4 regions of the Nostoc sp. 2RC genome follow, and region 3 is predicted to be linked to each of the others. Evidence: riboswitches for the same ligand, from Rfam matches in the RefSeq annotation. Region 3 holds a riboswitch; each other region holds the start of a gene.
The links. Region 3 has a riboswitch for cobalamin ahead of GNE10_RS28235 (energy-coupling factor ABC transporter permease). Riboswitches for the same ligand answer to the same signal wherever they lie in the genome.
Positions count from the first base shown of each region.

Region 1: it holds a riboswitch for cobalamin, as region 3 does, so the genes downstream of both, cobG (precorrin-3B synthase) here and GNE10_RS28235 (energy-coupling factor ABC transporter permease) in region 3, are expected to answer to the same signal.
Region 2: it holds a riboswitch for cobalamin, as region 3 does, so the genes downstream of both, GNE10_RS08085 (DUF1636 domain-containing protein) here and GNE10_RS28235 (energy-coupling factor ABC transporter permease) in region 3, are expected to answer to the same signal.
Region 4: it holds a riboswitch for cobalamin, as region 3 does, so the genes downstream of both, GNE10_RS25415 (DUF1636 family protein) here and GNE10_RS28235 (energy-coupling factor ABC transporter permease) in region 3, are expected to answer to the same signal.

Region 1 is NZ_JACKZU010000323.1:3,566-9,047, forward strand. It holds gene GNE10_RS26795 (precorrin-2 C(20)-methyltransferase) at 1-95, opposite strand, end outside; gene GNE10_RS26800 (precorrin-8X methylmutase) at 98-724, opposite strand; gene cobG (precorrin-3B synthase) at 784-2,241, opposite strand; cobalamin riboswitch at 2,215-2,347, opposite strand; gene GNE10_RS26810 (NAD(P)H-quinone oxidoreductase subunit J) at 2,539-3,069, opposite strand; gene ndhK (photosynthetic/respiratory NAD(P)H-quinone oxidoreductase subunit K) at 3,062-3,799, opposite strand; gene ndhC (photosynthetic/respiratory NAD(P)H-quinone oxidoreductase subunit C) at 3,790-4,152, opposite strand; gene GNE10_RS26825 (rubredoxin) at 4,516-4,851, shown strand; gene GNE10_RS26830 (photosynthesis system II assembly factor Ycf48) at 5,039-5,482, shown strand, end outside.
Region 2 is NZ_JACKZU010000047.1:9,021-14,502, forward strand. It holds gene GNE10_RS08060 (tetratricopeptide repeat protein) at 1-668, opposite strand, end outside; gene petJ (cytochrome c6 PetJ) at 766-1,101, opposite strand; gene GNE10_RS08070 (hypothetical protein) at 1,231-1,443, shown strand; gene GNE10_RS08075 (high light inducible protein) at 1,464-1,676, shown strand; gene GNE10_RS08080 (hypothetical protein) at 1,738-1,977, shown strand; cobalamin riboswitch at 2,346-2,489, shown strand; gene GNE10_RS08085 (DUF1636 domain-containing protein) at 2,786-3,196, shown strand; gene metE (5-methyltetrahydropteroyltriglutamate--homocysteine S-methyltransferase) at 3,272-5,482, shown strand, end outside.
Region 3 is NZ_JACKZU010000356.1:44-5,525, reverse strand. It holds gene GNE10_RS28250 (energy-coupling factor ABC transporter ATP-binding protein) at 1-147, opposite strand, end outside; gene cbiQ (cobalt ECF transporter T component CbiQ) at 128-934, opposite strand; gene GNE10_RS28240 (energy-coupling factor ABC transporter substrate-binding protein) at 931-1,233, opposite strand; gene GNE10_RS28235 (energy-coupling factor ABC transporter permease) at 1,220-1,996, opposite strand; cobalamin riboswitch at 2,022-2,162, opposite strand; gene GNE10_RS28230 (response regulator) at 2,364-4,643, opposite strand; gene GNE10_RS28225 (response regulator) at 4,649-5,074, opposite strand; partial or broken gene GNE10_RS36230 (ATP-binding protein) at 5,099-5,482, opposite strand, start outside.
Region 4 is NZ_JACKZU010000288.1:3,227-8,708, reverse strand. It holds gene GNE10_RS25425 (response regulator) at 1-1,394, shown strand, start outside; gene GNE10_RS25420 (carbonic anhydrase) at 1,646-2,464, opposite strand; cobalamin riboswitch at 3,065-3,208, shown strand; gene GNE10_RS25415 (DUF1636 family protein) at 3,527-3,937, shown strand; gene GNE10_RS25410 (hypothetical protein) at 4,033-4,191, opposite strand; gene GNE10_RS25405 (TonB-dependent siderophore receptor) at 4,459-5,482, shown strand, end outside.

The sequences.
Region 1 (5,482 bases), on a different contig from region 3:
GGAGCTGCACGCAATAGCCGTAGTGCCTTGAGAGTCAATAATTCTGGATCGCCCGGCCCAACACCAATTCCATAAAGACGACCTTTGGTATTCATGATTATTCTTCCTCCGTTGCCAAGGCGTTAACGGCGGCGGCGGCGATCGCACTGCCACCACGCCGACCGTGTAATGTTAAAAATGGTACATTTCTGCTATCTGCTGCCAGTGCGGCTTTCGATTCGGCCGCACCAACAAATCCCACTGGAAAGCCTAATATAATAGCAGGTTTAGGCGCTTTTTCATCCAGCATTTCTAATAATCTGAACAGGGCGGTGGGAGCATTACCAATGGCTACCACCGATCCTTCGAGGTGCGATCGCCATAATTCTAAAGCTGCTGCTGACCTTGTAGTATTCAGACTTTTGGCAATATCTGGCACTTCAGGATAATTCAGGGTACAGATAACTTGATTGTTTGCAGATAAGCGCCGCCTGGTTACACCTTCAGCAACCATCCGGCAATCGCAGAGAATCGGCGCTCCTGCTGCTAGTGCTGTTCTTGCAGATTGCACTGCTGTGGATGAATATCCCAAGTCAGTGACGATATCAGTCATTCCACAGGCATGAATCAGACGTACTGCTACTTTTGCTACATCTGGTGGCAGGATATCTAGGTTGGCTTCTGAACGGATAATGGCAAAGGAATTGCGGTAGATTTCGTTGGCGTCTCGGATGTAGTCGGGCATGGCGGGGAGTGATGAATTTGTACGCACAGGCGTTCCAGGCCTAAAGAGAATTAGAGATTTCAGATGGAGTTTTGACGTTCAAATTTATACGTTTGTAGAATTTGCTCTATTAACAAGGGTAGTTCGGGGAAAGTGACGTATTGGTATAGTTCGCGACCAAATTTGTGGTTGCTGTTGGTGTCACCAAGATAAATATGATAGGCTTCGATGGTTTTATTATCTGTTTCTAAGTTGACACCGAGCAGAGTAATCTCACTTTGGCTATGTTGGGCGCAGGATTTTTGGCAGCCAGTAAAGTGGATATTAATTGGGTATTCGAGAGTGACGCGATTTTCGAGATATTCTGCCAATGCCAATGCATGACTTTTGGTGTCGGTGGCAGAAGCGGCACAACCTTTGTTACCAGAACAAGCAATTAATGAACTCTTGATATTGGTGGCTGAGGAATCTAATCCTAACAGAGTAATTTGATTTTGAACATCGCTAAGCCTTGATTGAGGAATATCTGCCAGGAGTACGTTCTGCCAGGGAGTTAACCTGAGAGTTCCGCTACCATATTTTGCTGCTAAATCTGCTAACCCCCGAATTTGCCGACTTTCTAAACGTCCAAGAGGTAAGACGACACCAATGTAAAATAATCCTTGCTGGCGTTGGGGATGAATGCCAATATACTGAAAGTTAGTATCTATTTTTTGTCCAGTTGGGCATGTTTCACTTCGAGTCAGGGGAAACGGTAAACGTTGCTGGACTTGCTGAAGATAATTTTCACAACCAAAGGTATTTAGTAAGTCTCTTAAACGTAGCCGACGCTGATTATCTATCTGAGTATGATACAGATAGACATCTGTTAAAGCTGCCAAGACGAGTAAACAATCATTTGGTGTTAACAAAATTTTGGTATCGCTTGCTAATCGATTTTTTGCGCCTACACACAAATGGAGGCGGAAGTAAACATCGCCATCAACTAAGACCGCAGCGAATAGGATATCATTTAGGCGATCGCTTACTCTAACAATTCCACCACCATCAAAACATACGCTAAATTTTGCTGACAGTGCTGATAACGCTGGATGTGTAGCAAGATAATTATCCCAACCTCGAACAAAAGGACGAGTGTCTATTAATTCTAGGCGATCGATGCCAGCAGTTGGGCTGGTCATAATATTGCGGATGTGGTCTACATTGCTGTTGCGAGAACCCAGTCCCATATCCTGTAGGTGCTGGAGAACTTGAGCATCGATGGAAGTGCGGATTTCGCGGACTTGTAGGTTAGCTCGATTAGTCACATCCACATAACCACCGCCATACTCTTGTGCTATGTCTGCGATGGTGTAACACTGTTCGCTATTAATCATCCCGCCTGGGATTCTCATCCGAGACAGTATACCATCTTCGGCGGGTGTCGCGTAAAACAAGCCAGGACAAGTGGCAAATCCAGAAACCAAACTGAGAACTCCTTCCCCGTGCAACGCAGGGAGTAGACGGTGAGTATGTCCTGAGGACATGAAAGTTGGCATTCTGACTTAGGCGTTCCCATCACAGCTGCGGCACAGTCCCAGAATTTCACCGGAGTTTCCCAACTTCAAGTTTTAGTAATTTAGCACGATCGGGCGGTTGGTAAGTTCAAGACTTCATATTTTGCATTAACCTGATACTGTAATTGACGGACTTTCAAGGAAAATATTTCATTATTGTTGACGGTTGACTGTTAACTGTGAACAGTCAACACTTAACTTTAGATGCACATCAAAAACATTACCCCTCTCCGCCACCGGAAAGGGGTTAATCACTGGTTAAACTCAGCACTAATTAAATTAATAAGCGTCTTGCAACTCGTAGAAATCAGGCGAGACGTAATCTTTCCGCAAAGGCCAACCCACCCAATCTTCTGGCATCAAAATTCGCTTGAGATTGGGATGTCCTTCATAGATAATGCCGAGCATATCGTAAGACTCGCGTTCTTGCCAATCAGCGGTCTTCCAAATCCAATACACTGAAGGCACTCTGGGATTTTCTCGTGGTAGGAATACCTTTAAGCGGACTTCTTCAGGCTGATCTGCATTATCACCGACTTTAATCAAATGATACACGCTCACCAATTCCTGTCCTGGCCCCAGGTCAATACCACCTTGAAACTGGAGATAATTAAATCCATAGGCATAAAGGGCTGTAGCGGTGGGGAGCAAGAAATCTGGCTCTACCTTAATTATCTCCACCCCGTTTTTGTCTGGTGCCAAAACCTCATGGTCAAAACCATTTTCCGTCAACCACTGGGAAACTTGACCAGCTTCTACCAATGAATCTTCTTTAACTGCTGGTACTGGTTTAGATTCTTCTTCAGCCACGGCTTTGTTCCTCCTTCTGTGTCTTTGCTGTCAGCAACGCGGGTGGTACAGGCATACCAATGGCTTCTGTCAATTCTTTCGGTGGTACAGAGCGAGTATCTGACTGCAAATACTTACCAGTTAAGATTTCTTCCACTGGCTTGAGGTTATGAGTCGTGCTGTAGTAGCGGTGAGTTTGCTTAATTTTATTCCGCTCTTGCATCGAATCATTGGCGATTTTCTTCCGTAGCTTAATAATCGCGTCGATAATTGCTTCTGGACGAGGAGGGCAACCAGGCAAATACACATCCACAGGAATCAGTTTATCAACTCCGCGTACAGCTGTGGGAGAATCAACACTGAACATCCCGCCAGTAATCGTACAAGCACCCATCGCGATTACATACTTCGGCTCAGGCATTTGTTCGTAAAGACGCACCAATTGGGGTGCCATCTTCATGGTAATTGTGCCTGCCGTAATGATTAAATCAGCTTGACGGGGACTAGAACGAGGAATTAGACCAAAACGGTCAAAATCAAATCGCGAGCCAATTAAAGCTGCAAACTCAATAAAGCAGCAAGCTGTACCAAACAATAGCGGCCACAAACTAGAAAGCCGCGCCCAGTTGTAGAGATCGTCAACCGTAGTCAAAATGACATTTTCTGAAAGGTCTTGAGTGACAGTAGGACGCTCAATGGGGTTGATGATTTGCTCTTTGTCCTGGGTTATTAAGTTAGAATTCAAGACCATTCCAAAGCTCCTTTACGCCATGCGTAAACTAAAGCAATTACAAGAATTGCAATAAAGATTAGCGCTTCAATAAATGCCAATAGCCCCAAACGGTGGAAAGCTACCGCCCAAGGATACAAGAATACAGTCTCCACGTCAAAAACTACGAAGACCAGAGCAAACATGTAGTAGCGGATATTGAACTGAATCCAGGCTCCCCCAATGGGTTCCATACCTGATTCATAAGTTGTACGCCGTTCAGGACTGTAACCACTGGGTCGTAGGAGCTTGGATGCTGAGAGCGCTAAGGCAGGAACTAGGCTACAGATAATTAAGAAGCCTAGTAAGTACTCGTAACCGCTGAGGACAAACACAATGAGTATCTACCGCTATGAAGTATTTTGGTTGGACTAGGGACTGGGGAATGAGAAAGCAGGGGGAGCAGGGGAGGCTTTTGAGGCAGGGGAAAAGGTTAATGGGAAAAGGGAAAAGAAATAAATTTAATCTTTCCCCTTTTCCCCTTGCCCCTTTACCTTTCCCCATAACCCATGCCCCATGCCCAATCCCTTGATTTGCGTTACATTTCTTTTACATTATATCTGTTTGATTTTTCTGAAATCTACGAAACAAATAGACTTCAGGTATTTGATTCGTTTTTAGTATTGATAGAAAAGTCTAACAGTTATGTCATAATTTTTAACGTATATTTAAGATTTCTCCTCTGCGAGGCCTTAGCCATGACCGAACCAGCTGTTGAGACTTCAGTGTTAGACCGCTATGAGTGTCGCGCCTGCGGTTATGTTTACGAACCCGAAAAGGGAGATGACAAACATGACATTACTTCAGGAACACCCTTTGCAGAACTGCCGATAACTTGGCGCTGTCCAGTTTGTAGTGCCAAGAAAACGGCTTTTGCAAACATCGGGCCTGTAGGTGCGGCATCTGGCTTTAAAGAAAATCTCGGTTACGGTTTGGGTGTCAACAGCCTAACGCCAACCCAAAAAAATGTTCTCATTTTTGGTGCTTTGGCTCTTGTCTTTTTGTTTTTTCTTAGTCTCTACGGCTTACAATAACATCCGCTTGGGAGGGCTGAGTTAGGAGTTAGGAGTTAGGAGTTATGAGTTCTAAATTCTGAATCCTGAGTGCTGAGTTCTAAGTCCTGAGTTCTGAATTCTGTAGTCTGTAGAGCAACTGTAGCCTTTAAGGTAAACCTTTTAGAAAACCCCTACACAAATTTAGAATCAATCGTAAGAGATACTGATGCATTCAATTGTGAAAAGTTGGCAACGAATATTTGCCTTGTTACTCGTAGTCCTGATGTGTATTGGTTGTAGCAAAGTCCCCTCTATTAGCTACAATCCTTGGAAAATCATTTCTGTGCCAACAAATGAGAAGTTGCTGGATATTGCATTTACTGGTAATCCTCAGCATGGATATTTGGTAGGTAGCAATACCACTCTGTTGGAAACCAAAGACGGAGGTGATACTTGGAAACCAATAACACTGCAACTAGATGAGCAAAAGTATCGCTTTAACTCAGTAAGTTTTCTGGGTAAAGAAGGCTGGATAGCAGGAGAACCTGGATTTTTAATTCATACCAATGATGAAGGTGCTTCTTGGTCGCGGATTTCTCTGAGCGAAAAGCTACCAGGTAACCCCATTGCCATTAAGGCACTGGCCGACAACACAGCCGAGTTGGCTACT
Region 2 (5,482 bases), on a different contig from region 3:
CAAGCACAACCCCGATTATAATAAGCTCTATAGTCATTGGGATTGAGTTGAATTGCCTCTGAGAAGTCGATCGTAGCGGCTTTTAAGTCTGACAACTCAAAATGAGCTAGTCCTCGGTCATTGTAAACATCCCCTTTTAGGAGACTGGATGATTGGGGAATATTAGTGAGTGCTAGATTGTAATCTGATATTGCTTGTGTGTAATTATTCAAAGCTACATGAGCTAGCCCTCGGTTGTAGTAGGCTCTAAAATCATCAGATTTGAGTTGGATAACTTGATTGTAGTTAGCGATCGCTGCTTGATAGTCCCCTTGTCTGTAGTATGCTAGTCCTCGGTTGAGGTGTGCTTCAACATTGTTGGGTGTTAACTTTAGAGTTTGATTGCAATCGGCGATCGCATTCTGATAATCTTCTAATTGCAGGTAAGCCAGACAACGATTGCTATAAGCCCCAGCAAAATCCTTTTTGAGCTTAATTACCTCTGTAAAATCTTGAATAGCTTCAGGGTAACTGCCGTGTCGCATTTTTTCGATCCCTAGCTTGAATAAGTCGCCTTCTGGGATTTTCGCGTCCGATGTAGCTAAGGAATATGCAGGCGAAGTGAGAAAAAGACAGACGAGTACAACGGCAATACCAAAATTGAGGATGAATTGGTAAAAGCGACTCATAATAATATCTCACTTTATTAGCAGAGCAAAATGAGTAGATAAGGCACATACCCTACCTACTATTTCTTAACTAGAGAACAACAGTCGTATTCTGACTTTATTTCCAATCCTTGTCTGCTTGTCCCAGCACATATGCTGCAACATTTTCAATTTGCTCTGGTTTTAAACGACTTTTAAAAGCAGGCATAGCATTTTTACCGTTTGTCACTTGGGCGATAATCGCTTCTGCTGAGTACATCCCAAACTTTTCTAAAGCACCTTTCTTCAAAGTTTTGTTAGCTTGAACCAAGTTTTTACCACCTGCGTGACAAGAAGCACAATTGGCACTAAAGACTTTAGCTCCACTGGCTGCGTCTGCTGCTAAAGCTGGATTATTGAAGGCAAAAGTGAAAATCGCTACACCCAGCAACAATACTGAAATAATCTTTTTCATCCCAATGTTCCCTCTGCAATTAAAGCTTATTCGACATCCTCAACAATTCTCTTGTTCATGGGTGGTGTCGTCAAATGACAAGCTGTCAAACTGTCTGGCTTGGCTTTGTGCGATGGCTTCTCTTCTCCTGTGGTCGACGCTGCGCGTAGTTTGCTTAAGAGTAGGGGTGAGACGCTACGCGATGGTGCTTTGCACCCGCCAGAAGCGATCGCCCAAAAGGGAGACGCTATGTGCGATCGCACATACGGTAAACCTAACCTGCTGAGTACGGAAAACCGTAATTTTTATTTGTGTCAAGCACTTGCAAAAAATATTTACATATTGTTATATTTGGTTACATAAGCAAGTAAAGGAAAAAAGACATGACAAGCAAAGGCTTTACCATGAACGAACTCGGTCAACTCAACAACTTTGCAATTGAACCAAAGGTTTATGTAGATCAAACCCCAAGAGCAGGTTTTACCGAGTACGCCGAGAAACTCAACGGACGTTTAGCGATGATTGGTTTTGTCTCACTCATAGCTCTAGAAGTTGTCACAGGACACGGCTTGATTGGATGGCTGACAAACCTATAACTAAATCTGACTATTTAAGAATTTCACTCAATTAACCAATAGAAAATACCAGAGGATTGCTATGAAAACTGATTTTGATTTCCCTAAAAAAGATTTAATTGGCCCCGTTGTTTTTCGCCCCGATTTCAACAACTTTGAAACAATTAACGTTAACCAAGCCTGGTCATTATTTTTCAGTGCAGGTCAAGATGATAAAGTACTGGGAGAATCAACTGAATTAGGCAGGTTTTTCACTAACCTTTTAATTGCTGTGGGAGTAACAGGAAGCCTTTGGGCAATCTATTTCAGCAATTTGGGATAAAAAGTTGGCTTCAGGTTTTAAGTTGAATAAATATATCCGAAGTCTTGGTGGACATAACCAAGACTTCTTTTAAATTTTAGGAATCAATTATAGGAATCAATTATTAGTAACTGTGTATTTAGCGGGACTTAAACATTTTTGAGGGAAAAACAAGTCTCAAACCCATGCAGCGTAAGAGAAATACACCTTATGCTCAAAAATAGCCCAAACCTCAGATATATTAAGAAACTAAATAAAACGATATTAAAGTCTTTCTGTATATAGATTTGAGGTTCTTTTTTAGTTGTTTTTGTCTAAGTCCCACTAACAAATGGTAGTTATTGCAACCAATCAATTTAAGTATTACTAAATTCATAATCATGCTATTATTAGACCAATATCAACTCGGTTCTGGTGGGAGTCAGCCATCAGACGCAAGGGGGAAAGTCCGGTGTAAATCCGGCGCTGTCCCGCAGCTGTAATCAAGGTTCGCCTTGTGAGTCAGAATGCCCGCCGAAAGTAACAGACAAACTCATACCCATCTGCGAGGTACAGGTGAATATTGCCGTAAATATTTTAACGATACATCAGTTTCACATTCTCATAGTGCCAGAGATACCCCACAGACTACTCATGGCTGTGAAATTATAGGCAGTTTATTGATAATTGCAATTATGATTTGGTGTAACTGTCATTTGCGCTAGCTTTTTGCTGGCGTGAAAGCTTTTACAGAATTATTTTTGCCAAATTTACAAGTTTTTGCAGTTGCACAACTGTAAAAATTTATCATGTCTGCGATTCAGACTTCTTTCTACAAACTTCAAAATTAATGCTCAACAAACAACATACTTTATTTGTTTGCACGACTTGTGACAGCGTGTGGCAAAACGGTAAACGAGTTGGCGAAAGTAAAGGTGAACAACTACTAAAGCAACTTCAAAAACTTGCACAAGATTGGGAATTGCGAAATAAATTCCTCATTCAGGGAGTTGAATGTATGAGTGCTTGTAGCCGTTCTTGTGTCATTGCTTTTGTTGCAGAAGGGAAATCAACCTATCTCTTTGGCGACTTACCAGTTGACAGCTGTGCATCTGCTGTACTGAATTGTGCAACTGAATATTATACTAAGCCTGATGGTTTATTACCTTGGTCAGAACGACCTGAACCTTTGAGAAAGGGTATTTTAGCAAAGATTCCACCACTAAATAAGTGGGCAAAATTAAACATAAGTTGTTGTTAATTGATGACTGGGTAAAATTTCCCAGTTCTTAATCTCTAATACTTAAATCATTAGTCTTCAAAGGAATAGAAAGTAATGCAGATTCAAACAGCAACATTAGGCTATCCCCGCATTGGTAAAAACCGGGAAGTCAAGAAAGCGCTAGAAGCATTTTGGAGTGGTAATCTAGAGTCAGAATCATTACTCCAAACCGTGCGAAAAGTCGAGGAATCTAACTGGAAAAGCCAACTTGAAGCCGGAATTGACCATATTGGAATTGGAGACACAACTCTCTACGATCATGTACTTGACTGGACATTTCGTTTTGGGCTAATTCCTGAAAGATTTCAACAGCTTTCTGGCTTAGAACGCTACTTTACAATGGCACGAGGTAAAGAAGGAATTCCCGCCTTGGAAATGACCAAGTGGTTTGATACTAACTATCACTATCTCGTCCCGGAAATTGCAGAACAAACATTACCGTCTGATTTCAGTGACTTTTTAGAACGAGTTAGCCGCGCTCAAAAAATATTAGGTAAACGAGCAATTCCGATTGTACTTGGCCCCTGTACTCTGCTGCGCTTAAGCAAACTATCACTAAATATTCAGCAAGCGATATCAAAGTTAATTCCGCTATACATCAACCTCCTCACTGAGTTAAAAAATCTGGGAGTAGAAGAAGTGCAAATACATGAACCTGCACTTGTTTTAGGTGATACGAATTCTTGTAAATCACACTTTAAAACAGTTTATCAATCACTTTCGTTAGTTGAAATACCCCTACACTTGGTTACTTATTTTGATGATTTGGGGGAAACCTACCCTTGGGTAATGGAATTGCCAGTTAGCGCAATTAGTTTAGATTTTACACGCGGACGTAACTTAGAGTTAATTAAAACTTACGGTTTCCCAGCAAATAAGCGACTAGGTGCAGGAATTATAGACGCAAGAAATATTTGGCAAATTCGTTCCGAGAAAGTTATTCCCATTTTACAAGAGATTGTAGAGACTTTACATGGAACATCTATACATATTCAACCATCTGCTTCCTTACAATTTGTTCCCTACGATGCCAAACGAGAAAAACGATTACCATCACCACTACGTAATGTCTTGAGTTTTGCTGAACAAAAACTTCAAGAAGTGGTTTTCTTGGCTCGGACAATAATAGGAGAAAACACTAAAATAGAACAAGAAATTATCGAGACTAGCTGGAATAAGTTCGAGGAGTTTAATCCAGCAAATCAGTCAGTTGAAGAAAGACTAAAAACTTTGAAAACTGATGATTTTCAGCGCTCTTTATCCTATGGATTGCGGCTTGATTCCCAAATTTCGCTTCCTCTGTTCCCGACAACTACAATTGGTTCTTTTCCCCAAACCTCTGAAGTTCGCCAACTCCGAATGCGTTACAAACGGGGTGAATTGAGTCAGTCAGAATACGAAACTGCAATTGATGTTCAAATTGCCGAGAGCATTAAACTACAAGAGGAATTAGGATTAGATGTTTTAGTTCATGGTGAATTTGAACGCACTGATATGGTGGAATTTTTTGGACAGCAGTTATCAGGCTTCGCTTTCACTGAAAATGGTTGGGTGCAAAGCTACGGTAGCCGTTATGTTCGTCCACCAATTATTTATGGTGATGTAGTTCGGACTGCGCCAATGACGGTACGTGAGTTTAAAGTCGCTCAATCTTTGACAGAAAAACCTGTCAAAGGGATGTTGACGGCTCCTGTAACTATCTTAAATTGGTCTTATCCCCGAATTGATATTTCCAGGTCAGAACAAGCTTTCCAAATTGCTTTAGCGTTGCGGGATGAGGTAGCGGATTTGGAAGCGGCTGGTGCAAAGGTAATTCAAGTAGATGAACCAGCGCTGCGTGAGGGTTTACCCCTAAAGGTTGAGCGCTGGAATGAATATCTTTCTTGGGCTGTAGATGCATTTCGTTTGGCGACAGCAATAGCCCAACCCCAAACGCAAATTCATACCCACATGTGCTACTGCGAATTTGGTGACATCATCAAGGATATTGAACGGTTAGATGCCGATGTGATTTCGATTGAAAATAGTCGCAGCAACAATCAAACTTTGCGAGAAATCACAGAGGGTGGTTACTCACATCAAGTTGGTAATGGAGTCTACGATATCCATAGTCCTGTTGTCCCAACAACTGAGCAGATTTTACAACAATTGCGGACTGGAATTGCTAATTTACCGGTAAAACAAATTTGGGTAAATCCTGATTGTGGTTTGAAAACTCGGCGTTGGTCAGAGGTGATTCCGGCTTTAAAGAACATGGTGGAAGCG
Region 3 (5,482 bases):
TAATGTCGTTTTACCACAACCATTCTGACCAATTAACGCGCACTTTTTACCTGATGGAATTTTCAATGTTACACCATTCAAAGCTGATTGTTGTGCCCCAGAATAGGTGTAATATACCTGCTCAAATTCAAGTAAATATTCCTGCATTTCGCCAAAAATCTAATCCTATTAATACTACACAGCCGAAAATGGCTTCGATAATATACCGTAATTGAGGACGATAGCGCCGGGGATGCCAAACTCGAAATTCATCAACAAAACCCCGTGCTTCCAATCCGAGAGAGAACTGACTATATCGTTCTAAGGTTCGCTGTAGCAGTTGTCCGATGAGTATTGCTAAACTTTTCATCCCAACAGCAAGAGTGCGGTAGCCACCACGAGAATTTTGTGCTGTCCACAATTCATTGGCTGTGTTCAACAGAATGAAAATAAACCGATACATGAGTAATAATAAATCGGTTAAAAGTACTGGAAATCGTAAGTACCGGAGAGTTCGTAATATCTCTGTGAAAGGGACAGTTAACATAAGAAAATATAAGCAAGAAACAGAGGCTAATGCTCTGGTTAAAATTCCCAATGCTTGGATACTGCCACTATGACTGATATAAATATAGAAGTGTCCGAAAGTTAGTCCATACCACGAATCTAATTTGACGCTTTGTAAATCAGGAATCGCAACTCCATTCACCATTAGGGCTGGTAAACTTGTCAAACAAAAAACTATGGTGAACATTAACAGCCGAAAATAAACTCTAGCCGGAATTCCGGCATAAATCACTGTCCAAATACTCATCCAAAGCACTATTAAAATTTGTACTAAGGGATGGGTAGCAAGGGAAATAGCAAGGGTAGTAAATGCAAAAATCAGTTTATGTTCTGGTGGCAACCTTCGCAGTCGATTAGTGTAAGCTAACGTATCTATTTGCAGGCTCATTCTTCACGTTTTTGTTGTTGGGAACGTCCTTTATACAACCCAATTGCATAACCAACGACTCCAGCACCCAAAGCCGCTTGCGAAGCAAATAATAAGCTTTCTATTTCCCCACTAGCGGGTTCAAAAAATGATTTAAACCAGGGTTTATATCCAGGTTGTATTTCAGTAATTGCTTTTTCAGCTTTGTCATCGGAACCAGCAAATTCTCCACCGCGTACAAATATTAGTGGTGCAATTGCTAAGGCTAATACAGCTACTACCAATAGCCAGTTACTCAACCCTTTTTTAGACTGATTCATTTCCTTGGGGTTCCCGTTTGATTAATTTCAGCAATTCTAATTCTTGAGGATTATAAGATTGCAACCAGTTCCATACCAATACAGTTAATAGTCCTTCACTAATTGCTAAGGGAACTTGAGTTATAGCAAAAATTCCGGCAAACTTGGTAAATGAAGCGATAAACCCACCAACAGGTGCAGGAAAAGCTAGGGCAAGTTGGATAGAAGTGATAACGTAGGTGAGTAAATCCGCGATCGCAGCTGCCAGAAAAATGGCAATTTTGTCTTTAGCACCAAACTTAATTGTCAAATTATATATCCAATAGGCGGCAAATGGCCCGGCGATCGCCATCGAAAAAGCATTTGCTCCCAGCGTCGTCAAGCCGCCATGCGCCAGTAACAACGCTTGAAACAACAAAACCAAGCTACCCAAAACCGACATAGTCAGGGGGCCAAACAGCACCGCACCTAACCCCGTACCCGTAGGATGAGAACAGCTACCCGTGACGGAGGGGATTTTTAACGCTGACAGCACAAAAGCAAAAGCACCAGCCAAGGCTAGTAGTAGTTTTAATTGCGGGTTAGCTTCGGTAATGCGAGTCAGACTACGCAATCCTAAAATAAAAAACGGTAACGCCACAACCCACCAAAAAATTGCCCACTGCACTGGTAAAAAACCTTCCATAATGTGCATAGCGTAGGCGGGTTTGGCTAAACCAACTACTAAATAAAAACTGATAAATCCCATCAGGCTTAGACTAACTAACGCCCGTTTTTTGTTCATAATCTGTACCTCGCAGATTTATGTAAACCAATTGATTCTAACCGGCGGGCATCCTGACTCATCCATTTTGGGTTCACAGTTGCGGGACAGCGCCGGATTTTCACCGGACTTTCCCCCTTGCGTCCGATGGCTGCTCCCCATCAGAACCGATTGGAGTTAACTATATCACCATTGAGCGGAATGCGTGTTAAAAAAGCATAACGACTTGTGGTGGTTGAGTGTTGACCCTTCGACTTCGCTCAGGGTCAAGGCTGAGCGGAGTCGAAGCCTTGACTGGTGACTGGGCATTGGGCATTGGGCATGGGGCATGGGGGAGGCAGTGCGGTCTTGGGGTCTCCCCAAGTGGAGCAACTGCCGTCATTGGGCATTATTCAATTACTTTTTCCAAAGAAAGTAGTAATTCTTTGACAGTATATGGTTTGGATAAAAACGTATTCACACCGATGTCAGTGACGGCGCTAAGTTTACCATCGGACATTAATCCGCTACTGGCAATAATTTTGACTTCTGGGTTAATTTTTTTTAAGGTACGGATGACAGTTAAACCATCCAAGGAAGGCAGTATGATATCGATTAACACCACACTAATTTTGTCCATATTTTTAGCGTAGAGTGCGATCGCTTCAATGCCATCACTAGCAATTAAGGTCTCATAGTTGTGGGCTTCTAATGAGGATTTAGTAATCTCTTGAATGGCGGCTTCATCATCCACAACTAAAATCAACTCTCCATGTCCTGTTTGAGGAACCGACTCTTCTACCGTTAGTGTTTCCATTCCCGCCACAGCTGGTAAGTAAACTTTAAAGCTAGTGCCATTTCCGATTTCGCTGTAGACGTTGACAAAACCCCCGTGGCTTTTAATGATTCCCAGCACGGTGGAAAGCCCCAACCCCGTACCTTGTCCCACATCTTTTGTGGTAAAAAATGGCTCGAAAATTCTGTCTAAGATTTCCCCAGGAATGCCGACTCCATTATCACAGACAGTAATCACTGTGTAAGGGCCGACTTTGGCTTCCAGGTTCATCCGCGCATAATTTTCGTCAACAAACAGATTTTCTCCAGAGATTCTCAAATTACCGCCATTGGGCATAGCATCACGAGCATTAACGCACAGATTCATCAATACTTGATGCAGTTGGGTACTGTCTCCAGAAACCATCCATAAATCCTGCGGTATGTCAACGCTAACTTCTATGGATTTGGGAAATGTTTCTTTGAGAATTTTGGCAAGTTCTACAATTAAGTGCCTGAGTTGCAAAGTAATGTGTTTTCCCTCCACACCACGTGCAAAAGATAGCACCTGTTTCACTAAATCAGCTCCACGTTTAGCGTTGATTTCCAAAATCTCCAATAAATGACGAGTTCGTTCATCAGCATCGGGAAATTTCAGCGGTAATAGTTGCGCTCCTGCCAAAATCGGCGTCAAAATGTTGTTTAGGTCATGGGCAATGCCACTAGCTAATGTGCCGATGCTTTCCAAACGTTGAGCGCGAAACAATTGGGCTTCTAAATGTTTTTTCTCAGTAATATCTGTGTCAACGCTCAAAATTGATTTGGGCTTTCCCTCTTCATCAGATACTAAACTCCAACGACTAGCAACAAGGACTTCTTTACCAGTTTTTGTAATTTTAGTTAACTCGCCTTGCCATTTACCTTTACTAATAACTTCTAAAAGAGCCGCTTCGATTTCCGGTGAAGGTTCGTTAAACAAAAGCTCGGTGACACTTTTCCCCTTTACCTCTGTAGCCCGCCAACCGTAAAGTGTTTCTGCGCCTTTGTTCCAGAATAAAATCTGATTGTCTAAATCTCGCACGCAAATAGCATCTGTTGTGACATCAAGTAATGCAGCCTGTTCTTTGATTTTTTCCTGGGCTAATTTGTGTTCGCGCAATGCAGTTTGCCGTTCGGTAACATCGATGCTGGCGCAAGTCACCCCAACCACTTCTTGGGACTCATTCCGCAATGGCTCCACTGTTAAATCATAATATCGAGTGGTTTCTTTGGTTGTAATTGATACTTCTTCTCGTGCTGCTATGCCAGTGTTGAGTACCGCAAGTTTAATATTGGTGAGGTTTTGAGCATCTCCGGCTGAGACGATGTCTAGGTCTTTTTTGCCCAATATTTGCTCTACCGTCAATCCATAGGAGGGATTGTAAACCCAAGTGTAGCGTAACTCCCGATCTTGGTTGTAGACAAAAATCGGAGAATTTTTCAAGGCTACACGAAATCGCTCTTCACTCTGGCGCAATGCGTTGTCTGCCCGTTGACGTTCAATTGCATAACGCATAGAACGCACCAGTAAATCACCAGTTACTTGTCCTTTGACTAAATAATCTTGCGCTCCTTCTTGCATTGCCTTAGTTGCTAAGGTTTCATCATTTATACCCGTTAGCACAATAATTGGAGTTGCTTTTGCCTGTTGGTGAGCAGTCACAAAGGTTTCTAGTCCCTGACTATCTGGTAGGGAAAGGTCTAACAAAATAACATCAAAAATTTCAGTTTTTAAGTACTTGAGTGCTTCGGAAAGCCGCTCAACTGGCATTAAATCAACTATGACTGTGTTAACTTCCTTTAAAAACTCCTGTAACAAAAAAACATCACCAGGGTTGTCTTCTACTAACAAAACTTTTATATTTTTTCCTGCCATTGCCATCACTCCGGTGGCAGTTTTACGATCGCAAACCAAAAATTTTCGATTGATTTTACAATTTTAACGAATTGATCGAAGTCTACTGGCTTAGTTATGTAACAGTTTGCAGACAGATTATAAGCTTTGAGGATATCTTCTTCGGCTTGGGAAGTCGTCAAAACCACTACAGGAATGCGCTTGAGGTTATCATCTACTTTAATTTCTGCCAATACTTCCCGGCCATCTTTTTTAGGAAGATTCAAATCCAGCAGTACAATATCTGGATGGGCTGCTTCAACATATTTTCCTTGTTTTCGTAAGAATGCCATTGCTTCGACACCATCTTCTACGACGTTCAGGTGAATCGAGATTTTGCTATCTTCTAAGGCTATACGTGTCAGTTGGGCATCTCCAGGATTGTCCTCTACTAACAAAACCTCAATAGGCATAAGCGTTTGCATGTTTACGATTGCTTAGTAGCTCTTATCTGGAATTGTGAAGTAGAAAGTCGAGCCTTGACCCGGTTTCGACTCAACCCAGATACGCCCACCGTGACGTTCTATAATCTTCTTACAAATTGCCAGACCAATACCAGTACCCGAATACTTATCTCTGGTGTGCAAGCGTTGGAAAATTATAAAAATACGCTCAGCATATTGGGGTTCTATACCAATGCCATTATCTTGTACCCAGAAGACATATTCGTTGGGAGATGAAGAGGACGCGGGGATGGGGAGACGCGGTGACGCGGGGAAAGATGAAGACGTGGCGATGGGAAGATGCAGCAAAGTGGTGAGTAATTTCTCTCTATCTTCATATCCCCTTGTCCCCGCGTCTTCTTTCCCCGCGTCCCCGCG
Region 4 (5,482 bases), on a different contig from region 3:
GCACTCAAATAGCGCGGGAAATTGAACAAATTTTAGGAAAAGATGGCAATTTGTCTTCAAGTGAAAAGCGGCAATTGCTCTCACTAATTGAAAATTTGGGCAAAATAATTAATCAAATGGCGCAAAAGGTAGATAATCAAACTACTACGCCCATCGCCCAAGAAATTTGTAATCAACTAATATTAATTGACCCCAATCTCCAACTCGGTTCTCAGTTGCAACAACTCGTTGAATGCATGGGAATGTGTTGGCAACAAATTACAAACTTAGAACATGCAAAAAACTTTTTGCAAACCACATCCCCAGATTTAGTAGTACTAAATGTAGATGAAGTAGGACGGCGTCAAGAAAGTTTAGCACTACTATCAGAATTAGCAACTCGTACTCCACCAGTACCCGTACTGGTGCTGGCTGGGAATGATGATTTAGTGGAACGCGTAACTTTTGCTCAGTCTGGGGCGCGGGGTTTTTTAGCCAAACCTGTAACAGCTGCTCAGGTGTGGAATGTTTCGTCTCAGCTATTACAACGTACTCGCTCTTTACGGATTAATGTATTGGCAGTAGATGACGATCCGTTGATTTTAGCAGCACTGCGCCCTATGTTAGAGCCTTGGGGTATGCGGATGACAGCATTGGACAATCCCCTGCGTTTTTGGGAGATACTGCAATCCACTACACCAGATTTGTTGATTTTAGATGTAGATATGCCCCAAATCAATGGTATTGAGCTTTGCCAAGCAGTTCGTACCGATCCCCAATGGCAAGAATTACCGATTGTGTTTCTCACTGCTCATCGAGAAATCAAAATTGTACAGCAAGTGTTTGCTGTGGGAGGAGATGATTATGTAATTAAACCGGTTGTTGGAGCCGAATTATTAGCACGTATTACCCACCGTTTAGAACGTAGTCGTTTACTTCAATCTCTTTCTACAAAAGATTCTTTAACTGGACTAGCAAATCAATTCCAGTCTCGCCGCAATTTAGAACACCTGATTACTCAAGCCCAGAAAAATCAGCAATCTTTTTGTTTGGCAATTTTGAGTGTGAATGATTTACGTCAAATTAATATTAAATATGGTCACGAACTTGGTAACCAAGTATTACAAAGATGGAGTCGTTTATTTCAATCAGCATTTTGCAGTGGGGAAGTGTTAGGTTATTGGGGTAATGGAGATTTTGTAGTGGGAATTTCTGGATTGACAAAACCAGAAATCAATCATCGTTTGAGTGAAATTTTAAGTACCTTACGCCAGCAAATATTCACAGCTGTGGATGGCGATCGCTTTCAGGTAACATGTAATTTTGCTGTAGTGGAATACCCCAGTGACGGACTCACAATTCAATCTTTATATCAAGTCGCTGCTGGGTGTAACATCGCAGAACGCAGGAGATAGCAGGCAGAACGCAGAAGATTAAAAAAGAGGAAAGTGGGGAAAACTCAGCCATGCTATGTGTAAGTAAGCCAATCCACGCTAAAAAAGCATAATTACACTAGCATAGCTGTTATGGCAATAGCCAACGCGGTTAGGACATTAACAGAAGATAAAACTTAGACACAACAAAACTTTTCACCCAATCACTATCTCCCCAGTCAACAGTGAACACCGATATTATTCACAACTGAAAATAGGATTGCTATATATTTTTACTTTGTTGTGGAGCCTCGATAAATTCGCTCCATTTGTTCTGGAGAAAGTACTGTCATTGGAAACCCTGTATCTGTAGAAATTGGTGGTTTGTGAAAAGATTGAAATGCCTGTTGTTGATTTTTAGTGAAAGGTCTTTCACCATTGCTGGTAAAAGGTGGGCTAGATAACCTCTCATCTATCTGTGATGGAGAAGGCTGATTCAGCAGCAAGACATAAGCGTGCTTTTGTGCGTCGTATGTTAAAACTTCTCCTGTCTCGATTTGATAAATCCAAGCATAAATACTTATTTGTCCTTGGTGGAGTTTGGAGCGAATCACTGGATAAGTGCGTAAATTTTCGATTTGGGTGAGTACATTTTCAGCAATAATTATTTCTAAGAGATCTTCGCCTTCGTAGTTGCTGTAATTATCTTTTACTAATCGTCGCGTTGCCTCTGCATACTTGAGCCAGTCATGTACAAGGGGCATTTCTACCCGTAAGCTGTCTAATTTCATTAAGCCTTTCATCGCACCACAATGCGAGTGACCACAGATAATAATTTGTTGAATATCTAAGGCTTGAATAGCATATTCAATTGTTGCTCCTTCACCGCCATTAGTCGCACCATATGGTGGAATAATGTTGCCTGCATTGCGAATAACAAATAACTCTCCTAATCCAGCTTGTGTAATCAAGTTGGGATCGATGCGCGAATCAGAACAAGTAATAAATAGTACTCTCGGCTTTTGACCGTGAGAAAGTTGTTCAAATAGTTCTTCGTTAGCGGGAAAGTAACTACTTTTAAATTCGCGCAAACCTTTAATTAATTTTTTCATAGATGCACCTAAAACCAGGAGTAATGCTTGAATATTTCACGAAAAAGTTGGTTTTCAATGACTAGCGCCCAGGATTTGCCGATTTGTTACGCTGGAGTCCAGGAGGAATGGGCGTTGTAGCATTGGGAACAATTGAAAAATTAATTTACTTAGCAAAATTAATACAATAGTAGTCTGGCAACCCAAAAATGCGCTTGTGACGGATGTAAAACCTTTGCCCTTTGCCCTTTGCCCTTTGCCCTTTGCCCTTTCCCCTTTAAAGAGCTAAGTCACGAAAGCGAACTACTAGTGCCAGGAATACTGCTCTTTCAAATCCCCGTCCTCAATTCCTCCCAATACCTAGTACTCCTCACTCAAAATTTATTGGGCATTGATTGTAGTATAAAGCAGAAGGGCGATCGCTTAGTTATTCCTAAGTTGTTTTTTCCGCAGAACCTCACCTTACTTATGGCAATTTCAAATAATTTGTTAATGGGATAGGTTCATCTGAGTTGTGCCTGCACGAACCGCGATCGCCCCAACCTCTGCTGATTTTAATACACTGTAGATTACTTTACGTTTTAAATAGCAGCTGCAATTTAGCTTATTGCTGTGGTAATATCTACTCAATACCAATTCGGTTCTGGTGGGGAGCAGCCATCAGAGGTAACGGGGAAAGTCCAGTGTAAATCCGGCGCTGTCCCGCAGCTGTAATGAAGCTTATGCTTTAAAGTCAGAATGCCCGCCGAAAGTCCTACAAACTCCCATCTGCGAGGTACAGGTGAATAATCTCATCAATACTCTTTCTATTAATCAAGATTACTGTCTCATAGTCTCAGACATAGATTACGCGCTACAAATTTCTATGAGATTGTAAAAATTTTTCGCACATATCAATACTTAGGCAGAAGGTTATAGATACAACGCTAAAAACTCAGTTGTATCTTCCTCTAACTTTTGCATATTTACGTTATCCCCACCCATAGCTAACTTTGCGCCTACACTTACCGCAAGTTAGGAGTCTCCCGCTTGCAGTATGCGTGAGGCTAATTCGTCGTATCAATCCCCAAGGCTTGAAAATTAATGAACAAAAAGCAACATACTCTATTTGTCTGTACAACCTGCGCCAGTGTATGGCAAGATGGCAAACCTGTTGGTGAGAGTGGCGGACAGCAATTATTACAACAACTCCAACAACTTGCACAAGATTGGGAATTGCAAAATCAATTCTTCATTCAAGGAGTTGAATGTATGAGTGCTTGCAACCATGCTTGCGTTATCGCCTTACAAGGAGAAGAAAAATTCACCTATCTTTTTGGGAATTTAGCAGTTAATGATAGTGCATCCGCCATACTGCAATGTGCCACTCAATACTACGACAATCCTAATGGTTTACTTCCTTGGTCAGAACGTCCAGCACCTTTAAAAAGAGGTATCTTAGCAAAAATACCACCCCTAAGTAAGTGGGGAAAATTAAACATAGATTGCTGTTAACTGATTATCAGTAGTCCATCAAGTTCCTAGTCAGGACTTTAGTTTTCAACACTCTCAACACTAAGGTAATATCAAGTCCGGCTAAATGCTTGTCATTACGTACCACTTCGTGGAAGCAAGCTACGCGTAGCGTCTCGTAGAGAAGAGAAGGGTACGTAGCGATAGCGAAGTGAAGTAATCCCAGAATCCTTGCGATTGCGTCGTTCCACTTCGTTGCACTCGCAATGACATATCACAAGTAATTTACCGGACATGATATAACTCCAAAAAATCAATTATTGCGCTTGGGGTTGTTGACTGCTGACTGCTGACTGTCAACCGTCAACAGTCTTCTGTGGAATATTTTTTTACTTGGAAGTCCCTAAAGTCCCGACTAGAAATTTGGGAACTAGCTTGTAAATAGCACTCTATCAATCGTAATCATTATCATTTTTTCCTGGCTGAGAGTTTTTTCCGAAAAAGCTCAAATATTTGCTTGCAACCAACTTTTAGTGATACAGGTGACTTAAATACCAATGTGTATCCGTACTGAATTTATTGCCAGATGGGGAACTCAACTTATCGTTTCTAGTTTGGCCATCACTGTAGGGATGTTATGGGAAAATTCCAGCATCATCGCCACAGAAGTTACACCCACATCTGGTGGTTCAGCTAAAACACCAAAAAAGACATTGAATCAATCAATAGGCCAAGCACAAGAAAAAGAACCAGATATTGAACTCACAGTTATTTACAAACTACTCAATGAACCTGTTTATTCACCCTTTCGTCGGGAAGGGACAGTAAAAGATTCCACTCGTCAGGTGTATGTCATCACTACTGAAGAAATGGAAGCGCAGGGTGTAAAAACAGTCAGAGAAGCACTGCGATTTCTCCCTGGTATCTTGGGTGACGGTACGGTTGGGACAGAAGTAAATGCTTTAAGCGGTCAATTTATTCGCGGTTCTAATACTGGTCAAGTATTAATCTTATTGGATGGTAGACCAATTAATAATCTTGGTAGTGGTGGTTTTGACCTTGCAGAATTTACCACTAACAATATTGAAAGAGTCGAAGTGTTACCCGGAGGCGGTTCAACACTTTATGGTTCAGATGCAATCGGAGGGGTAATTAATATTGTTACCCGTCGTCCTACAGAGAAAATCACCACAGAAACCAAAGTCAACATTGGTGCTTATGGACTCAACCAACAAAGTATTCAAAATAGTGGGAAATCTGGTGATATATCTTGGGTAGTTGGTTATAACCGTACCCAAGCACAAAATAATTATCCCTTTGCTATTCCTGAAGCTAACTTTCAAGGAACGAGAACAAATAATGATGTACTCTACAACAATTTTAATGTCAAAGTAGAAGCAAATTTAGGAAAACGTAATACCTTAAGCCTCTCAACTTTATATTTAGGCAAACAACAGGGAGTACCAGGAGGCGTACCCATTCCTTTACCGCAATTTGGACAGGGATTTTTTAACTCTCTCACAGACAATAATCGCAAATACACAGACCAAGTTTTCACGGATTTAACTTGGAATTCTCAATTAGGCA